Regions from separate parts of the Streptomyces sp. NPDC060035 genome, predicted to be linked through region 4. Evidence: riboswitches for the same ligand, from Rfam matches in the RefSeq annotation. Region 4 holds a riboswitch; each other region holds the start of a gene.

Region 1 (4,295 bases), on a different contig from region 4:
GCGGCGCGCGGTGTCCGGGCTGACGCCGAGCAGACGCGCCGCCTGTCCGATGGTGTAGGACTGCATGTGCCACACCCTAGGTTCGCTGAGCTCGTATTTACAACCTTTTGGGTGAAGCTACATGGCAGATGCGTTCCTCCTTGGAGGAATGGTGTTCCCGTCGGGACGTGTGGGGTGCGGCTGTCAGCAGGACCAGGGCAGCGCCCGGTCCGGTGCTCAGTGCGGCCGCCAGGTGAGCTTGCCGCCGCCCACCCATCGCACCGTGGCGGGGTCATCGAGGTCATGGACCGTGATCCCGGCCGCGACGGCGAGGAAGAGCACGTCCGTCATGGCCGTCGCCCTGCCGACGATTTCCCCGTTGATCTCCACGATGCGGAAGGGCGGATCTCCTGGCTGAACGGCCAGGACCGTGATCGGCGGGTTCGAGGGGTGAGGGTTCGGGCTTTCGGTCATGCACAGATCTGTTCCACGCGGACGCCCGTGATATGCCCCTGAACAGAACTAATGAGCTGTATGCCCGATTTAGTCGTTTTTAGGGATTGATCCCGTCATTCATAAGGGCCATTTCGTGCGGCCTGTGAACTTTCGGCACAGAACAAATCGCCCTTATCGGACTCCGTGACCAGGGTCACCTCCCGCGCCGGCGACGTCGTGAGGCGTCGGCCGGTTCCCTTCTGCGCCAAGAAAATTGGCTGCGCGGTGTGGGGTCGATTACACGAATTTCCGTGAATCGATCTTGTAAATGAATTGTGATCACCAATTCGGGGCTTGTTCCTTTCGGTATTTCTCGCTTACGGTCACCCTCAATCCGGATGGAACGCCGAATCCTGCCGCCGTCCGGGAACCCGACCACTCACGTACGGCAGGAGCGGGGGACCCAGGTAAGCGCCGATCCGGTATCCGGATCGGCTCGGGGTGAAGTCGCATTCACGTGCGGCCGGGCATCTCCAGCCCGAACCCGACAGCTCACTTCGCAGGCGGCGGAGAGGAATTCACCATGCCCGAAAAGGGTAAGCACCGTCGTTCCAGGACCAGTTCGCTGACCCGCGGCATCATCGCCGTGAGCACGGGCGGAGTCGCCCTGGCCCTCCCCGTGATCGGTGCGACCGGAGCCTTCGCGGCACCGGCACAGTCGGTCGCCGTCGAAAAGGCGTCGACGTCGACTGCCGCGTCCGGAAAGGGAATTGCCGCGCAGAAGTCCGCGCCTGTCACCTATTCCGTGATCTTGGGCGATTCTCTTTCCAAGATCGCACGCGGACATTCCGTGAGCGGTGGCTGGCAGGAGCTGTACAAGGACAATCGCGCGGCTGTCGGTGACAACCCCGACCTGATTCGCCCCGGTCTGAAGCTGACCATTGGCGCCAAGGCCGGGAACAAGGCGGCGGACAAGGCCGCAACGGCGAGCAAGGCCGATTCCAAGGCCTCCGGCGCCTCGGACCGTGCCGAGAAGAGCGCCGACCGCGCGGACCGTTCGGAGCGCACGAGCACGCCGGTCGCCGCGAAGGGCGCACCCGCCGCCGCTCCTGCGGCCCAGCCGGCCACGTACACGAACGACCTCGACGGCTGGATCAAGGAGTCGCTGGCGGTCATGGCCGAGCACGGCATCCCCGGCAGCTACGACGGCATCCACCGCAACGTCATGCGTGAGTCCTCGGGCAACCCGATGGCCATCAACAACTGGGACTCGAACGCCGTCGCAGGTATCCCGTCCAAGGGTCTTCTGCAGGTCATCGACCCGACCTTCCAGGCCTACCACGTGGCCGGTACGTCGACGGACAGCTACGACCCGGTCGCCAACATCACGGCCGCGTGCAACTACGCCGCCGACCGGTACGGCTCGATCGACAACGTCTTCGGGGCCTACTGACGCACGGCTGTGTGACAGCGGAGCAACGTCGACGGGTGGTGCGGGTTCGGACGAACCCGCACCACCCGTCGTCCGTTTCCGGCCTCCTGCGCCGGTCCTGCGACTTCAGGTGGTGCAGCACCGCGAGGACCCGACGGCTGTACTCCGTGGTGCTCGGCAGCTCCAGCTTGTCGAACACGGAGCCGCTGCTTCTCGACCGAACTCAGCGACAGGTGCAGCTGCTGCGCGATGGCCGCGTTGGTGCGGCCCTGTGCCAGCTCCAGCTCCTGCAGGACCGTGCGCTCCCGGGGCGTCAGCCCGGCCGGCGGATCGCTGTGGGTACTGCGGAGCACCAACTGCCGTACGACTTCGGGGTCGAGCTCGTCCGGGACCACCCAGGATGTCCACGAGATCGGCCGCCCAGCCGGCAACACCGTCCGCGGGTTCCCGGGGAAGGGCAAGCAGTACGTGATCCATGAGCGGTCTCCCGGCCGACGGCATGAGACGCGCGGGGTCCGCCACGCCTCTCCGGAAACGCCAGGGAGCGCAGCGCTGCGCCGGTACGAGGGTTGCCGTCGTGCTCGGTGCGATTCACCGCACAGGGCGCCCTGCGGGTTCCCGCAGGGTGGAGACGGAGTGCCGGGCCGTCGGGCCGGGGACCGGGCGGACCGCCGCAGCGCCGTTCGACGGGCACGCGGGGAAGACCTATGAGCTGACGGGCCCGCGCCCCGTACGCCCCGGGAACGCGCCGAGGTGCTCGGCGAGTCGGTCCGCTTTCATCGAGCAGACCCGTGACGAGGCACAACCGCAGATGCTGTTGTTCATGCCGGAGTCCGTGGTCGCCACCACGTCGGCCGTCCTCGGTGAGCCCACCCCTGCCGAGCAGCGGATCGGCCCGACATCGAGCAGGTCCTCGGCCTCGCGCCCCGTGGCTTCGCCGACCGGGTACGAGCGCGATGTCGCCGCCTTCCGGCAGTGCGCCTCGGCGCCGGGTGAACCGCGGTGACTGGTCTCGTACAGCTTCGTCGTCCATACTGCCCGCCGTGGAGCAGCGCATAGATTCGAACACCAAGCCCGAGTTCGCCGCGGGAACAGACCCGGCGTACATCCCCGGCCTGACGGCCCCTGCCCCCGCGCGGACGGAGGGGGAAGCGGAGAAGGCGCCGGAGGAGTCCGACGTGCTCGAGGAGAGCGCCGCCGAGGACGATTCCGCGGCTGTCGCCGATGAGGCGGCGGCGCCGCAGGACACGCAGCCGAAGCCTGACGACGCGGAGGTACGGGAGGAGTCCGACGAGGCGCCGGAAGAGACGGAGGCGTCGGAAGAGGCGGATGGCCCGGTCTTCGAGGTCAGCGACCGGCGCGGATCCATCAGGGTGGCCCGCGAGGGTGTCCGGTTCCGGCTGGACGACCAGGAGGCGGAGTTCGACTGGGCGGAGATCGGTGCGGTCGAGGTCAAGACCGCCCGCTTCGGGCGCCGGTTCACCGTCACGGTCCATCTGTCGAGCCGCAGGTGGTTCAACGCCGAGGTCGAGGCCGCTGCCAGGAGCAGTCTCAAGGAGTGGACGGCGGAACTCGACGCTGCCCTGGACACCTACTTCGAAGAGGCCTGACCGCGGCCTTCGGGCCGTGCACCGGGCGGATCACTCGCCCGGCGCGCGGTCCGTTGTCGTGCGGAACGGGCTTCGGCGGCCCCGCCGAGGACTACTGACGGGGTCAGGCGGCGGGGTAGGCCGGGGCCGGGGCCGAGGCCGCCGGCCGCCGCACGGGCGATCGCCAGGCGCTGGACCCGGACCAGCTCGGCCGGCTGCGAACTCTGCGGCAGGACGCCGCCATTCCGGCCGGCCGGCTGTCCCGGTCCCTACAGGGACACGACCGGGCTGCGCGTCCGCTGCTGCTCGCTTGCGTCCGGGCCGGCTAGGGAGGACCGGGCCCAGGTGCAAGAAATCTTTGCGTGCTTGTTCAATTCTGCTGACTACATGGGGAATTCATGCATGAACAAGCATGGTGATGGTGGATCAAGAGGCCGTCGACCAACTGTTTTCGGCCATGCTCAGCGGGTAGTCGGCTCAATCGGGTTCTGTTGCAACCTGGTGGGTATCTGCCGTGAGGCGCGAAGCCGAAGGGGGGTATTCCTTGGAAAGAGCGGAAAGTCCTCCGTGTGTCAGGGGCCGGGTGACCCCGGACGGTCACCGCAGTGCGATGTACCGCAGGACGGAGGGGCGGTTTTGCGTCATTGAACCCTCGAGTTGGCCGAGTTCGAACGCGCGGCCGGATCGCTGTCGGCATAATCGCCCCATGTCGATCACGGGTGGGGACGTCGTTGGCCTCGGCGCGGGCTTGTACGCCTGGCTGCCGCCGAAGCGGGGCTGGGGGCTGGCCAACTGCGGTCTGCTCGTGTCTCCGCGCGGGGCGCTCTGGATCGACACCCCGTACGACCCGGTGCTGGCCG
Region 2 (4,295 bases), on a different contig from region 4:
AAGAGCGGGTTGAGGAGCTCCATCACCTCGTCCGACATCCCCGCCGACGACGTGTCGCTGCGCCGCACCTTGTAGCGGCGATGTGCGTCGTTGGACTTGAGGTAGTCGGCCTCGACGGCCTCCTTCTCCACGCCGACGGCCAGCAGCGAGACCGCGATCGACAGGCCCGCCCGGTCCTTGCCCGCCGCGCAGTGCATCAGCGCCGGCACGCTGTCCTCGGCCAGCGCGTGCAGCACCCTGCTGTGCTCCGCGGTGCGGTCCGTGATGATCGACCGGTACGACGCGATCATGCGGACCGTCCCCTTGCCGTCGGCGAGGATCGATCGCAACTGCTGGATATTGCCGTCGCGTACCAGTCGCCAGAACTCGGCGCCGTCGGCCGGGTCGGAGAGCGGAATGCTGACATTCCGGACCCCGGGCAGTTCCACGTCGCGGCCGTCGAGCTTGTGGTCGGCGGCGTTGCGGAAGTCGAAGACCGTGTGCAGGCCGAGGCCGGCCAGGAACGCGGTGTCCGCCTCGGTGGCGTGCGCCAGATGACCGCTGCGGTAGAGGCGCCCGTACCGCACCCTGCCGCCGTCCGTGGTCGGGAGACCGCCCACGTCGCGGAAGTTGCGGACACCGGTCAGCTCGGCGTCTGTCGACGGAACCTCTGGCAGCTGCTGCGTCACAAGGACTCCTGGAGTGTCTGGCGCCGGCGCCGCTCGCCGACGGGGGCACGCCCGCGACGATACGACATGGATTCATCAGGCAATCGTCTCGGCCTCCGATGCTTTCCGGTCGGGGTGCCTGCGGGGTGGCGGGCATGACATGTCCGTATTGGTGCATTTAGCGGAACATGCCCCGCTTGCACCGGAGATGGGAGGCGGCAGGTGAGCGGGATCATATCCGTGACGGTGTGTGGCGAAACTGCCGAGAGGTAATCCATACGCCGCGCGGAAAGCCAAGATCCGTAATCCACGGAGTGTGACCGGAATTCGGAACCGGAATTGAAGCGCTCATTCCGGAACGCAATCGATGGCTTGTTCCCGGCGTCCCGACTCGCTTACGGTCACCGCAATCCGGACGGAACGCCTAATCCTGCCGCCGCCCGGAATCCGCACCGACTCACGTGTGGCAGGAGCGGGGGAACCAGGTAAGCCGCCGACCGGAGGGATCCGGAACGGCTCGGGGTTAAGTCGCGTCCAGCGCGGCCGGGCATCTCCAGTCCGAACCCGACAGCTCACCTCGCAGGCGCCGGAGAGGAATTCCCCATGCCCGCAAAGGGTAAGCACCGTCGTACGAAGGCCAACCCGATCGCCCGCGGCGTCCTCGCCGCAGGGACCGGCGGCGCCGTCCTCGCCCTGCCGCTGCTCGGCGCCACCGGTGCCCACGCCGCGGAGCAGTCCGCGCCTGCCGCCAAGCCCGCGGCCGCCGCTGCGGCGCACAACGCGCCGGCCGCCTCCGTGGCCAAGAAGCAGAGCGCCCCCAAGACCTACTCCGTGGTCTCCGGCGACTATCTCGCGAAGATCGCAGCCGACCAGAAGGTCAAGGGCGGCTGGGAGAAGCTGTACAAGGACAACCGAGAGGTCGTCGGCGGCAACCCGAGCCTGATCTTCCCGGGTATGAAGCTGACCCTCGGGGTCAAGGCAACCGGCTCCGCCACGGAGTCCGCCCCCTCCAAGGCTGCCCCCTCGAAGGCGGAGCCGGCCCCGAAGGCCTCCGCTCCGGCCGAGAAGACGTCGACGGCCGCCAACACCGCTGACTCCACCGGCGCTTCGGAGAGCAACAGCTCCGGCTACACCACTCCGGTGGCCAACGCCAGTGTCTCCACCCAGTACCGCGTCGCCGGCTCCAGCTGGTCCAGCGGCTACCACACCGGCTCCGACTTCCAGGCCGCCTCCGGCACCAGCGTCCGGTCGATCGGTCCGGGCACCGTGGTCTCCGCGGGCTCGAGCGGTGCGTACGGCAACGAGATCGTCATCAAGCACGACGACGGCATGTACTCCCAGTACGCCCACCTGTCGTCGCTCGGCGTCTCGGCAGGCCAGACCGTCACCGGCGGCCAGCAGATCGGCCTCTCCGGCTCCACCGGCAACTCCACCGGCCCGCACCTCCACTTCGAGGTCCGCACCGGCCCGAGCTACGGCTCGGACGTCGACCCGATCGCCTACCTGCGCTCGCACGGCGTCTCCATCTGACGCAGTCGGACGGCTCGGTAGTCAGCTCGAGAGGGGCGGTGCGCGGCGGCGCACCGCCCCTCTGCTTATTCCGGCTTTACCAAAACCTGACCGGGTGGTCTTTCTCACCACCCGTCAACCCCTTATTACGGTCGCGTAAGTCACATTCGAAGGTGCAGGATGTGCGCTTGTGGCAGACGATTCGAGAAACAGACAACGAGGCACCATCGGGTCGTACGCAGCGATTGGCGACAGCTTCACCGAGGGAGTCGGAGACCCCGGCCCCGACGGGACGCTCCTCGGCTGGGCGGACCGGTTCGCGGTCATCCTGGCGGACCAGCTCCTTGTCCCCGATGCAGCGGCCGGCCCCGCGGACGACCCGCACGGGAACTTCCGGTACGCCAATCTCGCCGTACGCGGACGCCTCCTCGACCAGATAGTCGAGGAACAGGTCCCCCGCGCCAAGGAGCTTGCACCGGATCTGGTGAGCTTCTGCGCGGGCGGCAACGACATCATCCGGCCCGGCACCGACCCGGACGACGTGGCCGAACGTTTCGAGCGCGCGGTCGCCGACCTGACCCGGTCGGTCGGCACCGTCATGATCACCACCGGCTTCGACACCCGTGGTGTTCCCGTGCTCCGGCACCTTCGGGGCAAGATCGCCACATACACCGCCCACGTACGGTCCATCGCCGACCGCTACGACTGTCCGGTCCTGGACCTGTGGTCGCTCCGCTCCGTGCAGGACAGGCGTGCCTGGGACAACGACCGGCTGCACCTTTCGGCAGAGGGACACACCCGGGTCGCGCTCCGTGCCGCCCAGGTCCTCGGCCTCGATGTGCCGGCCGACCCCGACCAGGTGTGGCCTCCGCAGGCACAGCGAGGTGCGCTCGAGGTGCGCCGCGACGACATCCAGTGGGCCCGCGAGTATCTCGTCCCGTGGATCGGGCGACGCCTGCGCGGTGAATCCTCCGGCGACCACGTCGAGGCCAAACGCCCCGACCTGCTCCCGCTCTGAGTACCTCCGGGTGCACTGGTCACGCGCGTTTCTGACGCTCGTGACCAGTGCATTCAGCGAGTGATGGCGGGGAGGGAGCGCCGGGGCGGGGCTGTTCCACCGAGTGTGTCCGTGGCGGGTAACCGTACCGGGCCGAGCGCGCGCCGGGAGCTGCCGTCGTAGGGGTCAGGCCGTCAGGACGTCATGATCGATGCCGAGTTCACGGGCGAGCGCCTCCTCGGTCCACCGCAGCATGGTGGTCCGGGAGAGCGGACCCGCGTACGACGTCATCTGGACGGCCAGCCCGTCCAGGAGAGCGGTCAGCCGCCAGGCCACGGACATCGGATCGTCGCAGTCGAACTCACCGGCTGCGGCGCCCTCTTCGATGACCTCGGCCAGCTCCGCCTTCCACTGCTGGTCGAGATCTCCGGCCACCTCGCGCAGTGCCTGATCGCGCAGGGAGGACGCCCAGCCCTCGATCCACAGTCGCCAGCCCTTGGCCTGACCGGTCGGCGCGTACCAGCGAACGGCGGCCCGCAGGCGCCGGACCGCGGTCGTGCGGCGTGACAGCAGCCTGCGCAGATGGGCGAGATCCGCCTCCGCGGCGTAGGCGAACGCGGCCGCCACCAGTTTCTCCTTGGACGAGAAGTGGTACAGCACGAGTGCGTTGCTCACTCCGAGGACGGACGCCACATCGGCGATCCGCACCGCGGACACACCCCGGACCTCGATCTGTTCCACGGCAGCGCGCAGGAGGTCCTCACGTCGCTCCGCCACACTCAGCCGCACTCTTGCCACACGGCCACCCTAACCAACGCCGTGATCACGACGGGCGGAGGACGGGCCCGTACGGACCCGTCCCCTTTCCTCGATCCGGCCGCGGTGCGGTCAGCAGGCGCCGGCCAGCACCAGATGTCGGCGCAGCCCGAGGTGTACGCGTCGGTCAGCGTCTTCGTCAGGGACGCACCCCACCGGTCCGTCACCGTCGTCCTGAGGTCGACCTTGGCGGTACCGGCAGCCGGCACGGTGACGCTCCACCGGCCGTCCGCTCCGCGGAATGTCGTGGCCTGCTTCCAGTCGGTTCCGTCCGTGGCGTACCAGCAGGCCGCTTCCCATCTGGTCCGTCTCCTTCTCACCTCGTG
Region 3 (4,295 bases), on a different contig from region 4:
GGCGGGGCGACCGGGGTGCCGCCCGGTACGGGGCGGCGGTGAAGAGTCGGTCACCTGGGAGGGACGCTAAACCCGGGGCATGAGGAAGAGTCGGAATGACAGCTATTGCCTCAATGTGACGTTTCGATCTCCGCAAGTGACCGGAAGAATCAGCTGTTGTCGGGCAATTCGCGCAGGTCGAGCGTCAACTCGTACGGAAGTAGTACCTGGCCGACGAGCGGTGGTATGGCCGCGGCTACGCTGCGGCCATGGACGTACTCATCAATGTCTTCGTGGCCCTGCACATCATCGGGATCGCCTCTCTGCTGGGCGGATTCCTCACCCAGATGAAGGCCATGGGAGACGGCACCGCGCGCTTCGGGCCCGCCATGCTGCACGGTGCACTGACGATGCTCGTCACGGGTGTTGCCCTGGTCGGGCTCAACCAGGCCGACGACCAGCCGGTGAACAACGTCAAGATCGGTATCAAACTGCTGATCCTGGTCGTGATCCTGGCGCTCGTCTATGTGAAGCGGGACGAGGAGAAGGTCGCCAAGGGTGCGTTCGCGGCGGTCGGCGGGCTGACGGTCGCCAATATCTTCATCGCCACACTCTGGACCTGAGCCCGGCTGCCTTCCGGGCCCGGTGCCTACCGGGCCCGTAGGCATCCCGTGCGTCTGTGTGTCTCTGCTTCCGTGCGCTCGTGCGTCTGTGGTGCTTCTACGCGGGGCGAACGCTGCCGTAGATCGGCATGTAGTAGATCGATTCCTCGCGCACGTTCGCACCCGGCTTCGGCGCGTGGATCATCATCCCGTCGCCCTTGTAGATGCCGACGTGACTGATGTCGTCGTAGAAGAAGACCAGGTCCCCCGGCTTCAGGTCCGCCGTGGCCACCCGGGTGCCGACCTCGACCTGGTCCCAGGTCGTGCGGGGCAGGTCGACGCCCGCCGCCTTCCACGCGGCCTGCGTCAGCCCGGAGCAGTCGTACGAGGACGGGCCCGTCGCACCCCAGACGTACGGCTTGCCGATCTGGTCCCGCGCGAAGGCCAGCACCTTGTCCGCCTTCGACGCGTAACTGCTGTCGGAGCCGGTGCCGGTTCCGGTGTCCGCCTCCCCCTGCGAGGCCTCCTCCTCGGCCGCCCGGTCGGCCTCCGCCTTCGCGGCGGCGGCCTGCTGGCGCGCGAGCTCCTCCGCCTTGCGCTCGGCCTCCGCCTCCTTCTTGCGTTCCAGCTCCGCGAGCCGCGCCTTCTCCTCGGCGGTCAGCTCCGACAGCAGCGTGCGTGCCTCGGCGAGCTTGCTCTGTACCTGCTGCTTGCTGGTGCGCAGCGTGGTCTGCGACTCGGTCAGCGTCTGCAGGCTCTTCGTCGCCTCGACCCGCTTGGTCGCCGCCTCGCTCTGCTGCGTACGGAAGTCGGCGACCGCCTTCTGCTGCTGGCTGGTCATCCGCGCCATCAGCTGGTCCTGGTCGAAGTAGGACTGCGGGTCGTCGGCGAGGAAGAACGTCGCGGTGGGGGCGATCGCACCGCTGCGGTACTGCGCGGCCGCGTAGTTGCCGAGTTCCCGGCGCGTCTCGTTCAGCTTGTCGGCGCGCTTGGCCGCAGCCTCGAGGAGCGCGTCGACCTTGGAGCGCTGCTGGGTGGAGGCGGTTTTCGCCATGTTGTACTGCTGGGTCGCTGTTCCCGCCTGCCGGTAGAGGTTGTCGACCTTCTTCTGCACTTCCTCGATGCTGGGCTTGGGCGCTGCCGGGGCGGCCGTCGCGCTCTGTGTGGAGAGCAGGGTGACGGAGGCGAGCGCCGCCGTCGTGAGCCCGACGGCAGGGGTGGTGGTGCGCATACGGGTGCGCGGCTTGCGATGCGACGCCAAGGCCGGCATCTCCTTCCGTGGACCGCCTACCGGGTTAGCTGTCGGGTTCGGGCGGAACGGAAGGCTGCCCTACGGTCCAGCGGGACGGACCGATTCACCCCGGTGCTGCGTGTGGGTCCCCGGTTCCGGACTCCCGCTCGGGAGTGACGGATTCGGCGGGGGTGCCCGCGCGGCGTGGTTCGCCTCAAGGGGGTACGGGTCACCCGTCGGAGCACGCTAGCCAACCCGTGGTGTCCCTGTGAAGGTTGATGTTCGATATGCCCGATACATTTTCGTGACCTTTCTGGATTACCCGGTCCCGCGGCGGGAAGAGCCGCCGAATTCCTACGCACCGTGGGTGATCCGTCTCCGTGCGCGCACGGATCGGGTCCTCGTGCGGAATGCGGCCCCGGGGTGTCGGTGCGGCGGCCTAGACTCGTCAGGCGATGAGCAGCCTCTTTGACGACAGTTTCCTGACCGGCCTCCAGCAAGCGGACGAGGGCCCCCCGCCACCCCCCGAGGACCACGCACCCGAAGCGGTGCCGGAGGATCTCTTCGGGGGTGTCTTCGACGGGCCCCCGCCGGCGCGCGAGGCCTACTATCGCGACGGCGCCCCGCGCCCCGTCATCGACTCCGCCGCGCTGCTCGACGGGCTGAACACCGAGCAGCGGGCCGCCGTCGTGCACGCGGGTTCCCCGCTCCTCATCGTCGCCGGGGCGGGCTCGGGCAAGACCCGGGTGCTGACGCACCGGATCGCGCATGTGCTGGCCGAGCGCGGGGTGCACCCGGGGCAGATCCTCGCGATCACCTTCACGAACAAGGCCGCGGGCGAGATGAAGGAACGTGTCGAGCAGCTCGTCGGACCGCGCGCCAACGCCATGTGGGTCATGACCTTCCACAGCGCGTGCGTGCGGATCCTGCGCCGCGAGTCGAAGCTCCTCGGTTTCACCTCGTCGTTCTCGATCTACGACGCCGCCGACTCCAAGCGGCTGATGGCGCTGGTCTGCCGCGATCTGGACCTCGACCCGAAGCGCTACCCCCCGAAGTCGTTCACGGCGAAGGTCTCGAACCTGAAGAACGAGCTGATCGACGAGGAGACCTTCGCCGGGCAGGCCGCGGACGGGTTCGAGAAGACGCTGGCCCAGGCCTACGCGCTCTACCAGGCACGGCTGCGCGAGGCCAACGCCCTGGACTTCGACGACATCATCATGACGACGGTGCACCTGCTCCAGGCGTTCCCCGATGTCGCCGAGCACTACCGCCGCCGCTTCCGGCACGTCATGGTCGACGAGTACCAGGACACCAACCACGCGCAGTACACCCTCGTACGCGAGCTGGTGGGTCCGGCGGGCGAGGCCGACGCCCCGGGCGAGCTGTGCGTCGTCGGTGACGCGGACCAGTCGATCTACGCCTTCCGCGGCGCGACCATCCGCAACATCCTCCAGTTCGAGGAGGATTACCCGGACGCGACCACGATCATGCTGGAGCAGAACTACCGCTCCACGCAGACGATCCTGTCCGCGGCCAACGCCGTCATCGAGCGCAACGAGAGCCGCCGCCCCAAGAACCTCTGGACGAATGCGGGCGCCGGCACCCGGATCACCGGCTATGTCGCCGACACCGAGCACGACGAGGCACAGTTCGTCGCCGACGAGATCGACCGGCTGACGGACGCCGGGGACGCGAAGGCGGGCGACGTCGCCGTCTTCTACCGTACGAACGCCCAGTCCCGTGTCTTCGAAGAGATCTTCATCCGTGTCGGACTGCCCTACAAGGTCGTCGGCGGAGTGCGCTTCTACGAGCGCAAGGAGGTCAGGGACGTTCTGGCCTACCTCAGGGTCCTCTCCAACCCCGAGGACACCGTCCCGCTGCGCCGCATCCTCAATGTGCCCAAGCGGGGCATCGGTGACCGGGCCGAGGCGATGATCGACGCCCTGTCGATGCGCGAGAAGATCTCCTTCCCGCAGGCGCTGCGCCGTGTCGACGAGGCGTACGGCATGGCGGCCCGCTCGTCGAACGCGGTGAAGCGGTTCAACACGCTGATGGAGGAGCTCCGCACGATCGTGGAGTCCGGTGCCGGACCGGCGGTCGTGCTGGAGGCCGTCATGGAGAGGACCGGCTATCTCGCCGAACTCCAGGCCTCCACCGACCCGCAGGACGAGACCCGGATCGAGAACCTCCAGGAGCTCGCCGCCGTCGCCCTCGAGTTCGAGCAGGAGCGGGCGGAGGAGGAGGGTGCGGGCACGCTCGCCGAGTTCCTGGAGAAGGTCGCGCTCGTCGCCGACGCCGACCAGATCCCCGACGAGGACGAGGACGGGTCCGGTGTCATCACGCTGATGACGCTGCACACCGCCAAGGGTCTCGAATTCCCGGTGGTGTTCCTGACGGGCATGGAGGACGGCGTCTTCCCGCACATGCGCTCGCTGGGACAGGTGAAGGAGCTCGAGGAGGAGCGCCGGCTCGCCTATGTGGGT
Region 4 (4,295 bases):
GGGACGTACATGCCCATGGGTCACACGGCCACAGCCCAGGCCGGTTCCGGCGGCTTGACGGCGACCGAGCACCGCTTGGCCAACGGCCTGCGCGTGGTGCTCTCCGAGGACCATCTGACCCCGGTCGCCGCGGTCTGCCTCTGGTACGACGTCGGTTCCCGTCACGAGGTCAAGGGACGCACCGGTCTGGCTCACCTGTTCGAGCACCTGATGTTCCAGGGATCCGGCCAGGTCAAGGGGAACGGACACTTCGAGCTGGTGCAGGGGGCCGGCGGTTCCCTCAACGGCACCACCAGCTTCGAGCGCACCAACTACTTCGAGACGATGCCCACCCACCAGCTGGAGCTCGCTCTGTGGCTCGAGGCCGACCGGATGGGCTCGCTGCTCGCCGCGCTCGACGACGAGTCCATGGAGAACCAGCGCGACGTCGTGAAGAACGAGCGCCGTCAGCGCTACGACAACGTTCCGTACGGCACGGCGTTCGAGAAGCTCACGGCCCTTGCGTACCCGGAGGGCCATCCGTACCACCACACACCGATCGGCTCGATGGCCGACCTGGACGCGGCGACCCTGGACGACGCGCAGGCGTTCTTCCGTACGTACTACGCGCCCAACAACGCCGTGCTCTCGGTGGTCGGCGACATCGACCCGGAGCAGACGCTCGCCTGGATCGAGAAGTACTTCGGCTCCATCCCCTCGCACGACGGCAAGCAGCCGCCGCGCGACGGCACACTGCCCGGCACCATCGGCGAGCAGCTGCGCGAAGTGGTCGAAGAGGAGGTTCCCGCGCGTGCGCTGATGGCCGCCTACAGGCTGCCGCACGACGGCACTCGCGAGTGTGACGCCGCAGACCTGGCGCTGACCGTGCTCGGCGGCGGCGAGTCGTCCCGGCTGCACAACCGCCTGGTCCGCCGCGACCGTACGGCGGTGGCTGCGGGATTCGGGCTGCTCAGGCTCTCCGGAGCGCCCTCACTGGGCTGGCTGGACGTCAAGACGTCCGGTGGCGTCGAGGTGCCGCAGATCGAGACGGCCGTCGACGAGGAGCTGGCCCGCTTCGCAGCCGAGGGCCCCACGCCCGAGGAAATGGAGCGGGCGCAGGCCCAGTTGGAGCGCGAGTGGCTGGACAGGCTCGGCACGGTCGCGGGCCGCGCCGACGAACTGTGCAGGTACGCCGTGCTGTTCGGCGACCCTCAGCTCGCCCTGACCGCGGTGCAGCGGGTGCTCGACGTCACCGCGCAGGAGGTCCAGGCGGCCGCCCAGGCGCATCTGCGTCCCGACAACCGGGCGGTCCTGGTCTACGAGCCGGTCGAGCCGGCGGACGAGACCGAGGATGCCGCAGGCACCGACGACCACGAGGGGGCCGGCAAGTGACCGACGCCGCCGTGACTGGAGTAGCGATGGAGTACCACCCGCAGCCGACCGCAGGCGAGGCCAGGCCCTGGGCCTTTCCCGCACCCGATCGCGGCGCTCTGCCCAACGGCCTGACCGTGCTGCGCTGCCACCGCCCCGGCCAGCAGGTCGTCGCCGTGGAGATCCACCTGGACGCGCCGCTCGACGCCGAGCCCGAGGGCCTGGACGGCGTGGCCACGATCATGGCGCGTGCGCTGTCCGAGGGCACCGACAAGCACTCCGCGGAGGAGTTCGCCGCCGAGCTGGAGCGCTGCGGCGCCACGCTCGACGCGCACGCCGACCACCCCGGCGTCCGGGTCTCCCTGGAGGTCCCGGTCTCCCGGCTCTCCAAGGCGCTCGGTCTGGTCGCGGAAGCGCTGCGGGCACCGGCCTTCACCGAGAGCGAGGTGGAGCGCCTGGTGGGCAACCGGCTCGACGAGATTCCGCACGAGCAGGCCAACCCTGCCCGGCGTGCCGCCAAGCAGCTCTCCAAGGAGCTCTTCCCCGCCACGGCTCGGATGTCCCGTCCGCGCCAGGGCACCGAGGAGACGGTGCGCCGGATCGACGCAGCGGGCGTGCGCGCCTTCTACGACGCCCATGTCCGCCCGTCCACCGCGACGGCCGTCATTGTCGGTGATCTCACCGGGGTCGATCTGGACACGCTGCTCGCGGACACCATCGGCGACTGGGCGGGCAACGCCGGCCAGTCACGCCCGGTGCCGCCGATCACCGCGGACGACACCGGCCGAGTGGTGATCGTGGACCGTCCCGGAGCCGTGCAGACGCAGCTGCTGATCGGCCGGATCGGCGCCGACCGGCACGACAGCGTGTGGCCCGCCCAGGTGCTGGGCACGTACTGCCTGGGCGGCACCCTCACCTCCCGGCTGGACCGCGTCCTGCGCGAGGAGAAGGGCTACACCTACGGGGTCCGGGCCTTCGGCCAGGTACTGCGTTCGACGGCACCGGGGTCTTCCTCCGGCGCGACCGGCGCCGCGATGCTCGCCATCAGCGGCTCCGTGGACACGGAGTCCACGGGGCCGGCCCTGGACGACCTCTGGAAGGTCCTGCGCACCCTGGCGGCCGAGGGGCTCACGGATGCCGAGCGTGAGACTGCCGTACAGAACCTCGTGGGGGTCGCCCCGCTGAAGTTCGAGACGGCGGCATCGGTCGCGGGCACCCTCGCCGACCAGGTGGAGCAGCACCTCCCGGACGACTACCAGGCACAGCTGTACGCACGCCTGGCCGAGACCGGCACGGTGGAGGCGACGGCCGCGGTGGTCAACGCGTTCCCCGTGGAACGGCTCGTCACGGTCCTCGTGGGAGACGCTTCGCAGATCGCTGAGCCCGTCAGGGCGCTGGGTATCGGCGAAGTATCGGTCGTCAGCGGCTGACAAAGCAGTACAGAGCGGACCCCGGCGAGTACGTTCTCGCCGGGGTTCTACTTTTTGTCCGACTTTACGAAGAACATTCATGTATGACCTGTGGGATGTGCGACAAAGCGGCCTGTCCGTTTGGTGATTGAAAGTCGCCCGGCCTAGCGTCGGCTCGGCTGTCCGCCAGACGTATGCCGCATCCGCGGCGCCGGACAGTCATCGCCGAGTCCCCGTCAGGCGCGAGCCTGGGGAGCCGGGGACCCACGCAGTCCCTGGGGTGAATCGGATGCCTGCGTCTCGTACGAGGCGGAGGGGTCCGTAGGAGACCTTCCTGCTCCGAACCCGTCAGCTAACCCGGTAGGCGAGAAGGAAGGAAAGGATCAGCCCCTCCATGGCGTTCACCCGTGCCACCGGGAAGCACCGTGCCCCGAGCCGCCTGACGCGCAGCAGCGCGAGGGTCGCCGGAATCGCGGCTCTGGCCACCACCGGTGTCATCGGCGGTATGGCCTCCCCGGCTCTCGCCGCGGACTCCGAGACCCTCACCGTCAGCAACACCGGGCTGACCCAGGCCGTTGCCATCGACACCACCCTCGCTGCCCAGATCGACGCCCAGGCCGAGGCGCAGCAGCACCAGGCCGACGTGGCGGCGAAGGCGAAGGCCGAAGCTGCGGCCAGGGCGAAGGCCAAGGCCGAGGCGAAGCGCAAGGCCGAAGCCCGCGCCAAGGAGGTCCGTGAGGCCAAGGCCCGCGCCGCCCGCGCCGCGGAGCGCGCCCGGCTGAACGCCTTCCACCTCCCGGTAGCCGGCTCCTACGTGACCACCGCCTACAAGTCCGGCGGGGCCCTCTGGTCCTCCGGCAGCCACTCGGGCGTGGACTTCCGCGCCGCGTCCGGCAGCTCCGTCGTCGCAGTCGGCGCCGGTACGGTCGTCGAGGCGGGCTGGGGAGGCGCGTACGGCAACAACATCGTGCTCCGGATGACGGACGGCACGTACACGCAGTACGGCCACCTCTCCTCGATCGGCGTCTCCGTCGGACAGAGTGTCACCTCGGGGCAGCAGATAGGCCTGTCGGGCTCGACCGGCAACTCCACCGGACCGCACCTGCACTTCGAGGCGCGGACCACCCCGGAGTACGGGTCCGACATGGACCCTGTCGCCTACCTCCGCGCACACGGTCTCCAGGTCTGAGACCTCGCACCGCACAGCTTCCCGAAGGCCCCGGCACCCCGCCGGGGCCTTCGTCGTGCCGCCCCGGGAAGGCTTCGCTCCGGAGCTCCGCAGAAGTACTCACCGGCCAGAAGATATCCATGGATTCCGCTCTGCCATCGGAAATTGCGGCTGATTGCAATAGAGTCACAGAACAGGCGTCGATCGGCCGCGTTTCGCGGGGATTAAGGCGGAGGTTCGGACATGCGCATTCCCGCGCATTCGGTATGCACGGCAATCCGTGACGACATCGTCTCCGGTGTCTTCGAACGCGGCAGCCGCCTCACCGAGGAGGTGCTCGCACGTCGTTACGGGGTCTCCCGTGTCCC

What was found. Region 4 has a riboswitch for cyclic di-AMP ahead of ACFWBQ_RS35575 (M23 family metallopeptidase). Riboswitches for the same ligand answer to the same signal wherever they lie in the genome.
Region 1: linked by a shared signal. The riboswitch ahead of ACFWBQ_RS08650 (transglycosylase SLT domain-containing protein) and the one ahead of ACFWBQ_RS35575 (M23 family metallopeptidase) in region 4 are both predicted to bind cyclic di-AMP.
Region 2: linked by a shared signal. The riboswitch ahead of ACFWBQ_RS00385 (peptidoglycan DD-metalloendopeptidase family protein) and the one ahead of ACFWBQ_RS35575 (M23 family metallopeptidase) in region 4 are both predicted to bind cyclic di-AMP.
Region 3: linked by a shared signal. The riboswitch ahead of ACFWBQ_RS35360 (NlpC/P60 family protein) and the one ahead of ACFWBQ_RS35575 (M23 family metallopeptidase) in region 4 are both predicted to bind cyclic di-AMP.

What each region holds. Positions count from the first base shown of each region.
Region 1 is NZ_JBHWVO010000004.1:313,719-318,013, reverse strand. It holds gene ACFWBQ_RS08660 (molybdopterin-binding protein) at 1-66, opposite strand, end outside; gene ACFWBQ_RS08655 (hypothetical protein) at 217-453, opposite strand; cyclic di-AMP (ydaO/yuaA leader) riboswitch at 809-993, shown strand; gene ACFWBQ_RS08650 (transglycosylase SLT domain-containing protein) at 998-1,867, shown strand; partial or broken gene ACFWBQ_RS08645 (response regulator transcription factor) at 1,968-2,226, opposite strand; gene ACFWBQ_RS08640 (hypothetical protein) at 2,670-2,852, shown strand; gene ACFWBQ_RS08635 (hypothetical protein) at 2,890-3,456, shown strand; partial or broken gene ACFWBQ_RS08630 (sugar isomerase) at 3,534-3,647, opposite strand; gene ACFWBQ_RS08625 (MBL fold metallo-hydrolase) at 4,142-4,295, shown strand, end outside.
Region 2 is NZ_JBHWVO010000001.1:76,868-81,162, reverse strand. It holds gene ACFWBQ_RS00390 (tyrosine-protein phosphatase) at 1-668, opposite strand, end outside; cyclic di-AMP (ydaO/yuaA leader) riboswitch at 1,088-1,246, shown strand; gene ACFWBQ_RS00385 (peptidoglycan DD-metalloendopeptidase family protein) at 1,251-2,177, shown strand; gene ACFWBQ_RS00380 (SGNH/GDSL hydrolase family protein) at 2,347-3,174, shown strand; gene ACFWBQ_RS00375 (TetR/AcrR family transcriptional regulator) at 3,340-3,951, opposite strand; gene ACFWBQ_RS00370 (hypothetical protein) at 3,973-4,295, shown strand, end outside.
Region 3 is NZ_JBHWVO010000040.1:15,182-19,476, reverse strand. It holds gene ACFWBQ_RS35365 (hypothetical protein) at 249-602, shown strand; gene ACFWBQ_RS35360 (NlpC/P60 family protein) at 700-1,851, opposite strand; cyclic di-AMP (ydaO/yuaA leader) riboswitch at 1,850-2,010, opposite strand; gene pcrA (DNA helicase PcrA) at 2,268-4,295, shown strand, end outside.
Region 4 is NZ_JBHWVO010000041.1:18,624-22,918, forward strand. It holds gene ACFWBQ_RS35565 (M16 family metallopeptidase) at 10-1,371, shown strand; gene ACFWBQ_RS35570 (M16 family metallopeptidase) at 1,398-2,780, shown strand; cyclic di-AMP (ydaO/yuaA leader) riboswitch at 2,973-3,141, shown strand; gene ACFWBQ_RS35575 (M23 family metallopeptidase) at 3,154-3,948, shown strand; gene ACFWBQ_RS35580 (GntR family transcriptional regulator) at 4,171-4,295, shown strand, end outside.